DNA from 4 places in the Geobacillus sp. LYN3 genome. Region 4 is predicted to be linked to each of the others. Evidence: riboswitches for the same ligand, from Rfam matches in the RefSeq annotation. Region 4 holds a riboswitch; each other region holds the start of a gene.
What was found. Region 4 has a riboswitch for S-adenosylmethionine ahead of DCC82_RS09085 (Na+/H+ antiporter NhaC family protein). Riboswitches for the same ligand answer to the same signal wherever they lie in the genome.
Positions count from the first base shown of each region.

Region 1: another riboswitch for S-adenosylmethionine. It lies ahead of DCC82_RS04490 (phosphoadenylyl-sulfate reductase); the one in region 4 lies ahead of DCC82_RS09085 (Na+/H+ antiporter NhaC family protein).
Region 2: another riboswitch for S-adenosylmethionine. It lies ahead of DCC82_RS00270 (methionine ABC transporter ATP-binding protein); the one in region 4 lies ahead of DCC82_RS09085 (Na+/H+ antiporter NhaC family protein).
Region 3: another riboswitch for S-adenosylmethionine. It lies ahead of metK (methionine adenosyltransferase); the one in region 4 lies ahead of DCC82_RS09085 (Na+/H+ antiporter NhaC family protein).

Region 1 covers NZ_QCWL01000001.1:871,401-873,602, forward strand. Annotated here, with positions in the region: gene DCC82_RS04485 (hypothetical protein) at 47-226, opposite strand; gene DCC82_RS04490 (phosphoadenylyl-sulfate reductase) at 370-1,077, opposite strand; SAM riboswitch class I at 1,204-1,314, opposite strand; gene DCC82_RS04495 (PAS domain-containing sensor histidine kinase) at 1,467-2,202, opposite strand, start outside.
Region 2 covers NZ_QCWL01000001.1:46,235-48,436, reverse strand. Annotated here, with positions in the region: partial or broken gene DCC82_RS00275 (PLP-dependent transferase) at 80-679, shown strand; SAM riboswitch class I at 810-918, shown strand; gene DCC82_RS00270 (methionine ABC transporter ATP-binding protein) at 1,014-2,042, shown strand; gene DCC82_RS00265 (methionine ABC transporter permease) at 2,032-2,202, shown strand, end outside.
Region 3 covers NZ_QCWL01000001.1:2,837,707-2,839,908, reverse strand. Annotated here, with positions in the region: gene pckA (phosphoenolpyruvate carboxykinase (ATP)) at 1-457, opposite strand, end outside; SAM riboswitch class I at 643-757, shown strand; gene metK (methionine adenosyltransferase) at 938-2,149, shown strand.
Region 4 covers NZ_QCWL01000001.1:1,741,718-1,743,919, reverse strand. Annotated here, with positions in the region: gene DCC82_RS09085 (Na+/H+ antiporter NhaC family protein) at 1-965, opposite strand, end outside; SAM riboswitch class I at 1,075-1,180, opposite strand; gene DCC82_RS09080 (TetR/AcrR family transcriptional regulator) at 1,367-2,044, opposite strand; gene DCC82_RS09075 (ABC transporter permease subunit) at 2,044-2,202, opposite strand, start outside.

The sequences.
Region 1 (2,202 bases), 870 kb from region 4:
CATCATACCAAGAGGGCTTTTTTTGATCAAGTCCCCGGAAAAGCTCCTAACGGGAATGCTCTTTTGTTAAAAATCCGGTAAGCGGGCTGTAAGCGCCTGTTCCGATCAATTCTAAATCACTTAATTCGGCATTTGTCAGCTCAATTTCTTTTGTCAGTGTATCCAATGGATAGCTAGGATTCCATCGATCGATTAATGTGCCTCCGTGTGGAATGCTTAAACTCATTGTTCATAACCTCCTAGAATCAATATTTCATATAGGAAAACTATGATTTATTGCGAAACGTCACCGCTGTTTTTGTATAATGATCGTTTTTCTTCGGCTATTGTTTTTTCAAGCTAATAATGCCAAAGGTGACAAGCCAAACCTTATGAGATGTGAAGGCCGCATTCTGTTTTTCCGTGGCCGACCCATCTGCCGGAACGTAAATCATTTGGATCGAGTGCGGGGGACGTACAAGGTTCACAGCCAATGCTTGGATAGCCGCGATCGTGAAGGACATTGTACGGAAGACGACGTTTGTATACATAATTCCATACATCTTTCCATGTCCAATGAATAAGAGGGCATATTTTTATGGATTTAAATTTGTCATCTTTATTTATATATTCTACATGGCTTCGTGTTGGCGATTGTTCGCGGCGCAGTCCAGAAATCCAAGCGGTTATTCCTGTTAATGCTTCGCGAAGCGGAATGACTTTTCGCAGTTCACAACATTTATTTGGGTTGTGTTTCCATAATTCATCTCCCAACTGTTGCGCTTGTTCTTCTAGCGATAAACTTGGTTTTTTCATGACGATGCGGAGAGAAGGATATTTTTCTTTTACTTTTTCGATTGTTTTGTACGTTTCGCGAAAATGGAGCCCGGTATCGAGAAATACGATTTCCGCATCTGGCTTTACTTGCGAAATCAAATCGATTAACACGATTCCTTCAACGCCGAAGCTACAGGCGTACACAATATCGTCCTTATATTGGCGGAATGCCCAAGTGAGGACATCAAGCGCCCCTTTTGTTTCATTATCGTGAGGGAATGAAGGTTTTTCTTCGGCTTCCCATGTTTGATAAGTGAGCATCTTTCTCCCTCCTTAAAAATCAAAGAAAATAAAGTGGATTAGTCGGTTATATAGGAATAGAAAGAGAATGAACGCTTATAAAAAACGCTCTCCCATTTTGGAAAGAGCGAAGAGGCCGCATATTTCACCTTATCTTCCAAAATGGCACCCATTTTGCTGGAATTAGCACCTTACTTTTTCATGAAGCAGGTTGCCGGAGTTCATCGGGCCAGTTCCTTCCCTCACTCTCGATAAGTTTGATGTAATTGATTAAAATTTTAACATAATTCACACAAAAGTCAATCCTAGTTTTTCGATAGGAATTAATTTTTTGCTGATATAACACAGTAGAGGAATAAAGAAATCAGGAAAGAAAAGGGCGGTTTGTTGTCCGACCTTTTCCATGCATGTCAACCGGATAATAGGGAATTATGCAAAACAGAGGATGCAGAAACGCGGATCGGCAATGTTACTTCGACGGTTGTTCCTTTATTCTCTTCACTCATAATCGACATCGTTCCACCGTGGTCTTCGATAATTTTTTTACTGATCATTATTCCGAGGCCAGTACCTTTTTCTTTTGTTGTAAAGAACGGTTTTCCTATTTTTTCTAGCTGTTCTTTTGGAATTCCGCAGCCTTCGTCGATAAAGCGGATAAGAACGGAATATTCATCCTTTTTTTGTGCCTCAATAAAAATATGTCCACCGCTTTTCATCGCTTCCATTGCATTTTTTAAGAAATTAATAAATACTTGCTTTAATCCGTTTTCGTCACATTCAATGTGAGGAAGAGATGGATCAATTTTTGTAATAATTTGGATGTTATGCAAAATACCTTGTGTTTCTAATAAAGTGGTGACATGTTGAAGCAAAACACCAATATCACTTTTTGTAAATTTGGTTGCTTGTGGTTTTGCCAACACTAATAGTTCGCCTAAAATAAGTTCAATGCGCTGAATTTCTGATTCAATAATGTGAAGGTAAGGTTTTTTCACGTCAAGTTCGAATTGCAATAGTTGTATAAATCCTTTTATGGCTGTAAGCGGATTGCGAATTTCATGGGCGATCCCAGCCGCTAGCTGGCCGGCAACTGAGAGCTTTTCCGATGTTCGAATGAATTCTTCTGTTTTTTTCAGTTCGGTAATA
Region 2 (2,202 bases), 1.7 Mb from region 4:
AATAAGGATTGCTTAAAGCAGTCAAACTTCTTTGGAAGCCCCCACTTCAAATTTTCGCTAGAAAATTAAGTGGGGGTAGTTCACTACTCCTGATCCAAGCTATCACAACCTTGTGTATGCTGAGGCGTTTGGACCTGCTGCATACATTGTCAAAGCTCGCGTGCAGCTGCTTCGCGATTTAGGTCCAGCGATTAGCCCATTTAATGCCTTTCAAATTCAGCTTGGTCTTGAAACATTGCATGTACGTATGAAAGAACATATTGCGAATACAAGAAAAATCGTCGAGTATTTAGATCGTCATCCAGCAATAGAGTGGGTGCTTTATCCAGAACATGACAGTCATCCAGCAAAAGAACTAGCGAAAAAATATTTGCCAAAAGGAGCGGGTTCCATCGTTGTATTTGGCGTAAAAGGCGGCAGAGAGGCAGGAGCGAAATTGATCAACAGTGTAAAATTATGGTCGCATGTTGCCAACGTTGGCGATGCGAAAAGTTTAATTATCCATCCTGCAAGCACCACACATCAACAGCTAAACGAAGAAGAACTAAAATCATCTGGAGTGACAGAAGATTTAGTTCGTCTATCTGTCGGCATCGAAAATATCGATGACTTAATCGAAGATTTAGAACAGGCCATTGCGGCTGCTACCGGAATTACATCTGATGTTTCCGTCTCATAATCACAAAAAATGATAATCATGCCATTTTCCATAATGACCATAACATTTCCATTGACACTATTCGACATATAGTGATAAAATCACATTCGTAATTATTGAGAGATTTTAATTGAATAAAGTGTTTTTTGTGCTCTTATCAAGAGAGGTGGAGGGATGTGCCCAATGAAGCCCGGCAACCGTCAGCGTACTCGCTGAAATGGTGCCAATTCACACAAAGCGTCTGCTTTGAGAGATAAGAGACAGAACGGTAATCATTGCCTTTCTGTTCTCTTGAGCAGAAAGGCTTTCTTTTTGCGGCGAGTTGTCTTTTACATGAGGGAAGGTGGAAATGTGCATGATTACATTAGAAAACGTGACAAAAATATATGAAGCGGCCAATGGATCTGTAACAGCAGTGGATAATGTCTCTTTGCAAATTAAAGAAGGCGAAATTTTCGGAATCATCGGATATAGCGGGGCGGGAAAAAGTTCGTTAATCCGTCTCCTTAACGGATTGGAAAAACCGACCAAAGGGAAAGTCATTGTCGCTGGACGGGATATTGCTAATATTAAAGGAAAGGAATTGCGAAAGGCCCGTCAGGAAATCGGAATGATTTTTCAGCATTTTAATTTATTATGGTCAAGAACGGTTCGCGAAAACATTGCGTTTCCATTAGAAATTGCCGGTGTACCGAAAGAACAGCGGAAAAAACGAGTAGACGAGTTGATTCAGCTTGTAGGTTTGCAAGGAAGAGAAAACGCCTATCCGTCACAGCTTAGCGGCGGGCAAAAGCAGCGCGTCGGCATCGCGCGCGCTTTGGCGAACAATCCAAAAGTGCTATTGTGCGATGAGGCGACATCCGCGCTAGACCCGCAGACAACCGATTCCATTTTGGAACTTTTGGTGGATATTAATAAGCGTTTAGGATTGACAATTGTATTAATTACCCATGAAATGCACGTGATTCGTAAAATTTGCAACCGCGTTGCAGTGATGGAAAACGGAAAAATTGTCGAACAAGGAGAAGTGCTGCAAGTGTTCCGGCAGCCAAAGCAGGAGATTACGAAACGATTTGTACAGCAGGTCATCGAACCGGAGGAAACGAAAGAAACGATTGCGCATTTACTCGATAAATATCCAAAAGGAACGGTTTTTCAATTGACGTTTGTTGGAGAGGTTACGGAACAGCCGCTGATTGCTAACGTTGTTCGCCAATTTCAAGTTGATGCGAATATTCTTCAAGGAAAAATTTCGCAAACTCATCAAGGCGCTTACGGTGTGCTGTTTGTTCATATGGATGGAGAGAAAGAGGAAGTTGCCCGCGCGATCGATTATATTCGAAAGCAGCAAGTGGCGGTGGAGGTGATTACGGATGCTCGCTAACCTCTTACCAAATGTAGAGTGGGATATGATTTGGGCAGCGACCGTTGAAACGCTTTATATGACAGGAATTTCTGTCGTTGCAACATTTATATTAGGAACGATTCTTGGACTGCTTTTATTTTTAACGTCAAAGGGCAACTTATGGGAAAACCGCCTGGCG
Region 3 (2,202 bases), 1.1 Mb from region 4:
ATTCCGCTTTGTGTGTTTGCAGTTCTTCCGCTGTTGGGCGAATAAATAGTTGATGTGCAAATAAATTTTGCCACGCAAATTCATTAATGACTTGAATAGGTAAGCGGTATTTGGGATCAGCGCCGGCAAATCCTTTAAAAACAAATATTTCATCTTTTTTCATTAAATAGTCAATTACCTTATTGTATAAGTTTTCGAAAACTTCTTCAGAAATCGGCTGGTTCGTCGTCCCCCAATCGATTTTTGATTTCGTCGAAGCTTCTTCTACAATGTATTTATCTTTTGGAGAGCGACCTGTATATTTTCCTGTCGTTACCGCAACTGCTCCGGTAGCTGTCAACCGACCTTCATTTCGTTGCAACACTTTTTCTACAAGCTGTGCTACCGATAAATTATGAAACACATTTGGCTGTTGTAATAATGTGGTAAGTTTACTTGTCATATTAGCGACTCCCATGTACAAAACCTTCCTTTTTATTGAAATGGTCTCCTTCAAATAGTATAACACATTTTTATTATTAGTCCATACTATTTGTGACAATTTCTTTTCTTTTATTTTTCTCATTTTTGTTCATAAAAAAATTGTCTAATTTTGTTGACTTTCTTTATTTAATTACGATATGATAACTCATTGAACGGATACTCTTATCCCGAGCCGGTGGAGGGACAGGCCCGATGAAACCCAGCAACCGTCACAACTGGAAATGTGTGAAATGGTGCTAACCTGTGGCAAGGCAACGTCCTTGAGCGATAAGAGTGAAAGGAGCAATATGATTGCAATGACCTTTCCTCAAAATTACAGGAAAGGTTTTTTTATATGTCTATGTGTCAAGATATATAAAAGCTATAATAAAAGGGAATGAGTACCGTATCATCTGCAGTTTGCAGGAATACAATATTTAGACGTTCGATTATGAAAAGAGGAGGAAACTGACGAATGTCAAAAAAAAGACGTTTATTTACTTCGGAATCTGTAACGGAAGGTCATCCTGACAAAATTTGTGACCAAATTTCCGATGCCATTTTAGATGCCATTTTGGAGAAGGATCCGAATGCTCGCGTCGCATGCGAAACGAGCGTTACAACAGGGCTTGTGCTCGTAAGTGGAGAAATTACGACATCAACATATGTAGATATCCCGAAAATCGTCCGCGATACGGTTCGCGAAATTGGCTATACTCGTGCGAAATATGGTTTTGATGCCGATACTTGTGCTGTATTGACATCGATTGACGAACAGTCTCCAGATATCGCAATGGGAGTCGATAAGGCGTTAGAAGCCCGCGAAGGTCAGATGACTGACGAGGAAATTGAAGCGATCGGTGCTGGAGACCAAGGGTTAATGTTTGGATTTGCTTGCAATGAAACGAAAGAATTAATGCCGCTTCCGATTTCGTTAGCGCATCGTTTGGCACGCCGTTTGTCAGAAGTGCGGAAAGAAGCCATTTTGCCATATTTGCGTCCAGATGGCAAAACACAAGTAACAGTAGAATACGATGAAAATGGAAAACCAGTGCGTATCGATACGATCGTTGTATCAGCGCAACATCATCCGGAAATTACACAAGAACAAATTGAGCGCGATATTAAAGAACATGTCATTAAGCCGATTGTACCAGCAGAACTGATCGATGAAAACACAAAATATTTTATTAACCCGACAGGCCGTTTCGTCATCGGCGGACCTCAAGGCGATGCTGGCTTAACAGGACGGAAAATTATCGTTGACACATATGGCGGTTATGCTCGCCATGGCGGCGGTGCGTTTTCTGGTAAAGATCCGACAAAAGTAGACCGCTCCGCAGCCTATGCAGCGCGTTATGTAGCGAAAAACATTGTTGCTTCAGGACTTGCGGATAAATGTGAAGTGCAGTTGGCATATGCGATCGGTGTTGCAAGACCAGTTTCCATTTCCATTGATACATTCGGGACCGGAAAAGTATCCGAAGATATTTTAATTGAAGTGGTGCGCAACAATTTTGATCTTCGTCCTGCTGGCATTATTAAAATGTTAGATTTGCGCCGCCCAATTTATAAACAAACAGCGGCCTATGGCCATTTCGGACGCACGGACATCGATCTTCCATGGGAGCGCACTGATAAAGCGGAAACATTGAAAGAGCAAGCTCTTGCGTTAGCAAAGCAATAACAAACAGAAAAGGGAGTTACGTTATGTAGCTCTCTTTTTTGGCAAAATCAAGG
Region 4 (2,202 bases):
GCCCCTTTTTTTGACTTTACATTTCTTGTTACTAATTGAAGTAAATAATCGATTCCACCGTTATGTTTAATGACTTCCACCATACCGGAAATTAAGATCGCAAGCAATGACAATTCCTGCATTCCGGCGACCCCGTCACCGATGGCTTGAATGAGGCCCATTGCACTGTAGCTTCCATCAAGAAGGCCGATGATTCCTGCTAATAAAATACCGCCTGCTAACACGACTAGTACATTAACGCCCATTAATGCTGTTATTAATACACCAAGGTAAGGTAAAATTTTCATCCAATGAAAAGATTGATTCGTAATTTCCGCTTGCTCTCCAGCAGTAATGGCCCAGAAAAGAACGATGGTGATGATTGCCGCTGGTAAAACAATGAAAAAGTTCACCTTAAACTTTTCTTTCATTCTTGTATTTTGTGTACGAACTGCCGCAATCGTTGTATCAGAGATAAAAGATAGGTTATCTCCAAACATAGCACCGCCAATGACAGCTGCCATAGATAATGCCAAAGAAATATCGGTTTGTTCACTAATTCCGACTCCAATCGGCGCTAACGCTACAATCGTTCCCATGGACGTTCCCATCGAAATGGAGATAAAACATCCAATGACAAATAGACCGGCTATTAATAAATTTTGCGGAACAACGGAAAGAGCTAAATTAACCGTTGATTCAACAGCCCCCATTTTTTTAGTTACTTCCGAAAATGCTCCTGCTAATAAGAAAATGATGACCATTAACATGACATCGGCATTTCCAGCCCCTTTTGTGAACACTTCCACTTTCTTCGTTAAAGACTCTTTCCGATTCATCATCAACGAAATACTTGCCGCAATCAAAATTGCTACAATGACTGGAAATTTATAAAAATCGCCTGTAACCACGCCTGCACCAATGAACAACACTAAAAAGACCACAAACGGAAATAACGCAAATAGATTGCCTTTTCTTAACTCCACTCTTTCCACCTCATTTTATGTTTTTTTGAAGGAGCTTTCCACTTAGAGAAAAGGCCTCTTCTTATCTGAACATAAGAAGAGGCCTTATACGTATCTATATAAGAAACCCTTCTTATCTTTCAAGCACAATGCTTGCTGGATTTGGCACAGCACTCGAAAACGAGTCCGCTGCCGAGACTTCTTCGGGCCAGTCCCTCCGCCTCTCTAGATAAGAAGATGAGCAGTTGTATTTCGTTATATAAAACAAATAAAAGATTACAACATATTCATCTATTGTGCAATACACTTTGATAATGTCTTATTTTTAAATAATTTTAAATAAATCTTAAAATTATATGCGTAACATTAATAATATGCAAAAATCCCGTAGCAAAACGCCACGGGAAAAGAAATCAAAAACTCTATTCTGGTTTATAGATTCCATATTTAATAATCTTAAGATATTCATTCAGTTCCCTTATCAAAGACTCCACACCACTCATGACATCCATTTGCTTATTTTTGTATATAGCCATATACTTATTAGACAGCTGTTCGGCAATCAACATGGTCATGCGGATCGCGGTATCCACGGAAATATCCTCTCTAAGTTTTTCCGTTTGGATCAGATCTTTAATATAGACATGCTTCAGCAAAAAATCTTCCTGATAAGCTTCGTAATGTTTCTTAATAATTTCTTCCATTTCCTTCTTTACTGCCACTGGAGGATTAGTAAAGGCATCCGTAATAAACTGAGTTTCTTGGAGATACTGAACCGTTAGTTTTTGTTTCAACAGGACGATTTCTTTGATCCTTTCAAAGAAATCATCAGATTGGATTTTTTTCATTTCTTCCATTGCTAGTTCCGTCAGAAAGTCCTTCACATAATTCACTAAATAAAGGTATAAGTTTTTCTTGCTCTTAAAATAATGAAAAAGGATTCCCTTGGAAATTCCCGCCCGTCTCGTAATAACATCTGTAGAGGTCTTTTCATAACCATTCTTCACAAATTCCTCGATGGCCACTTTGATGATCAAGTCTTTTTTCTCTTTAGGCTGCTTTTCAAATGCTGAATACAATTTTAACACCTCTAATTTCATTAGACTGCAATATCTTTCTTTTTATATACCATATATGAAGCGAAGATACTAATCAAAATAACCTCAGCCATAATAAAGATATACAAAGGCTCAATCTCGTTATCATTAATAATGGAGGCGGCGTCCACATATTTAAACGGGCTTATATATTTTAGGAA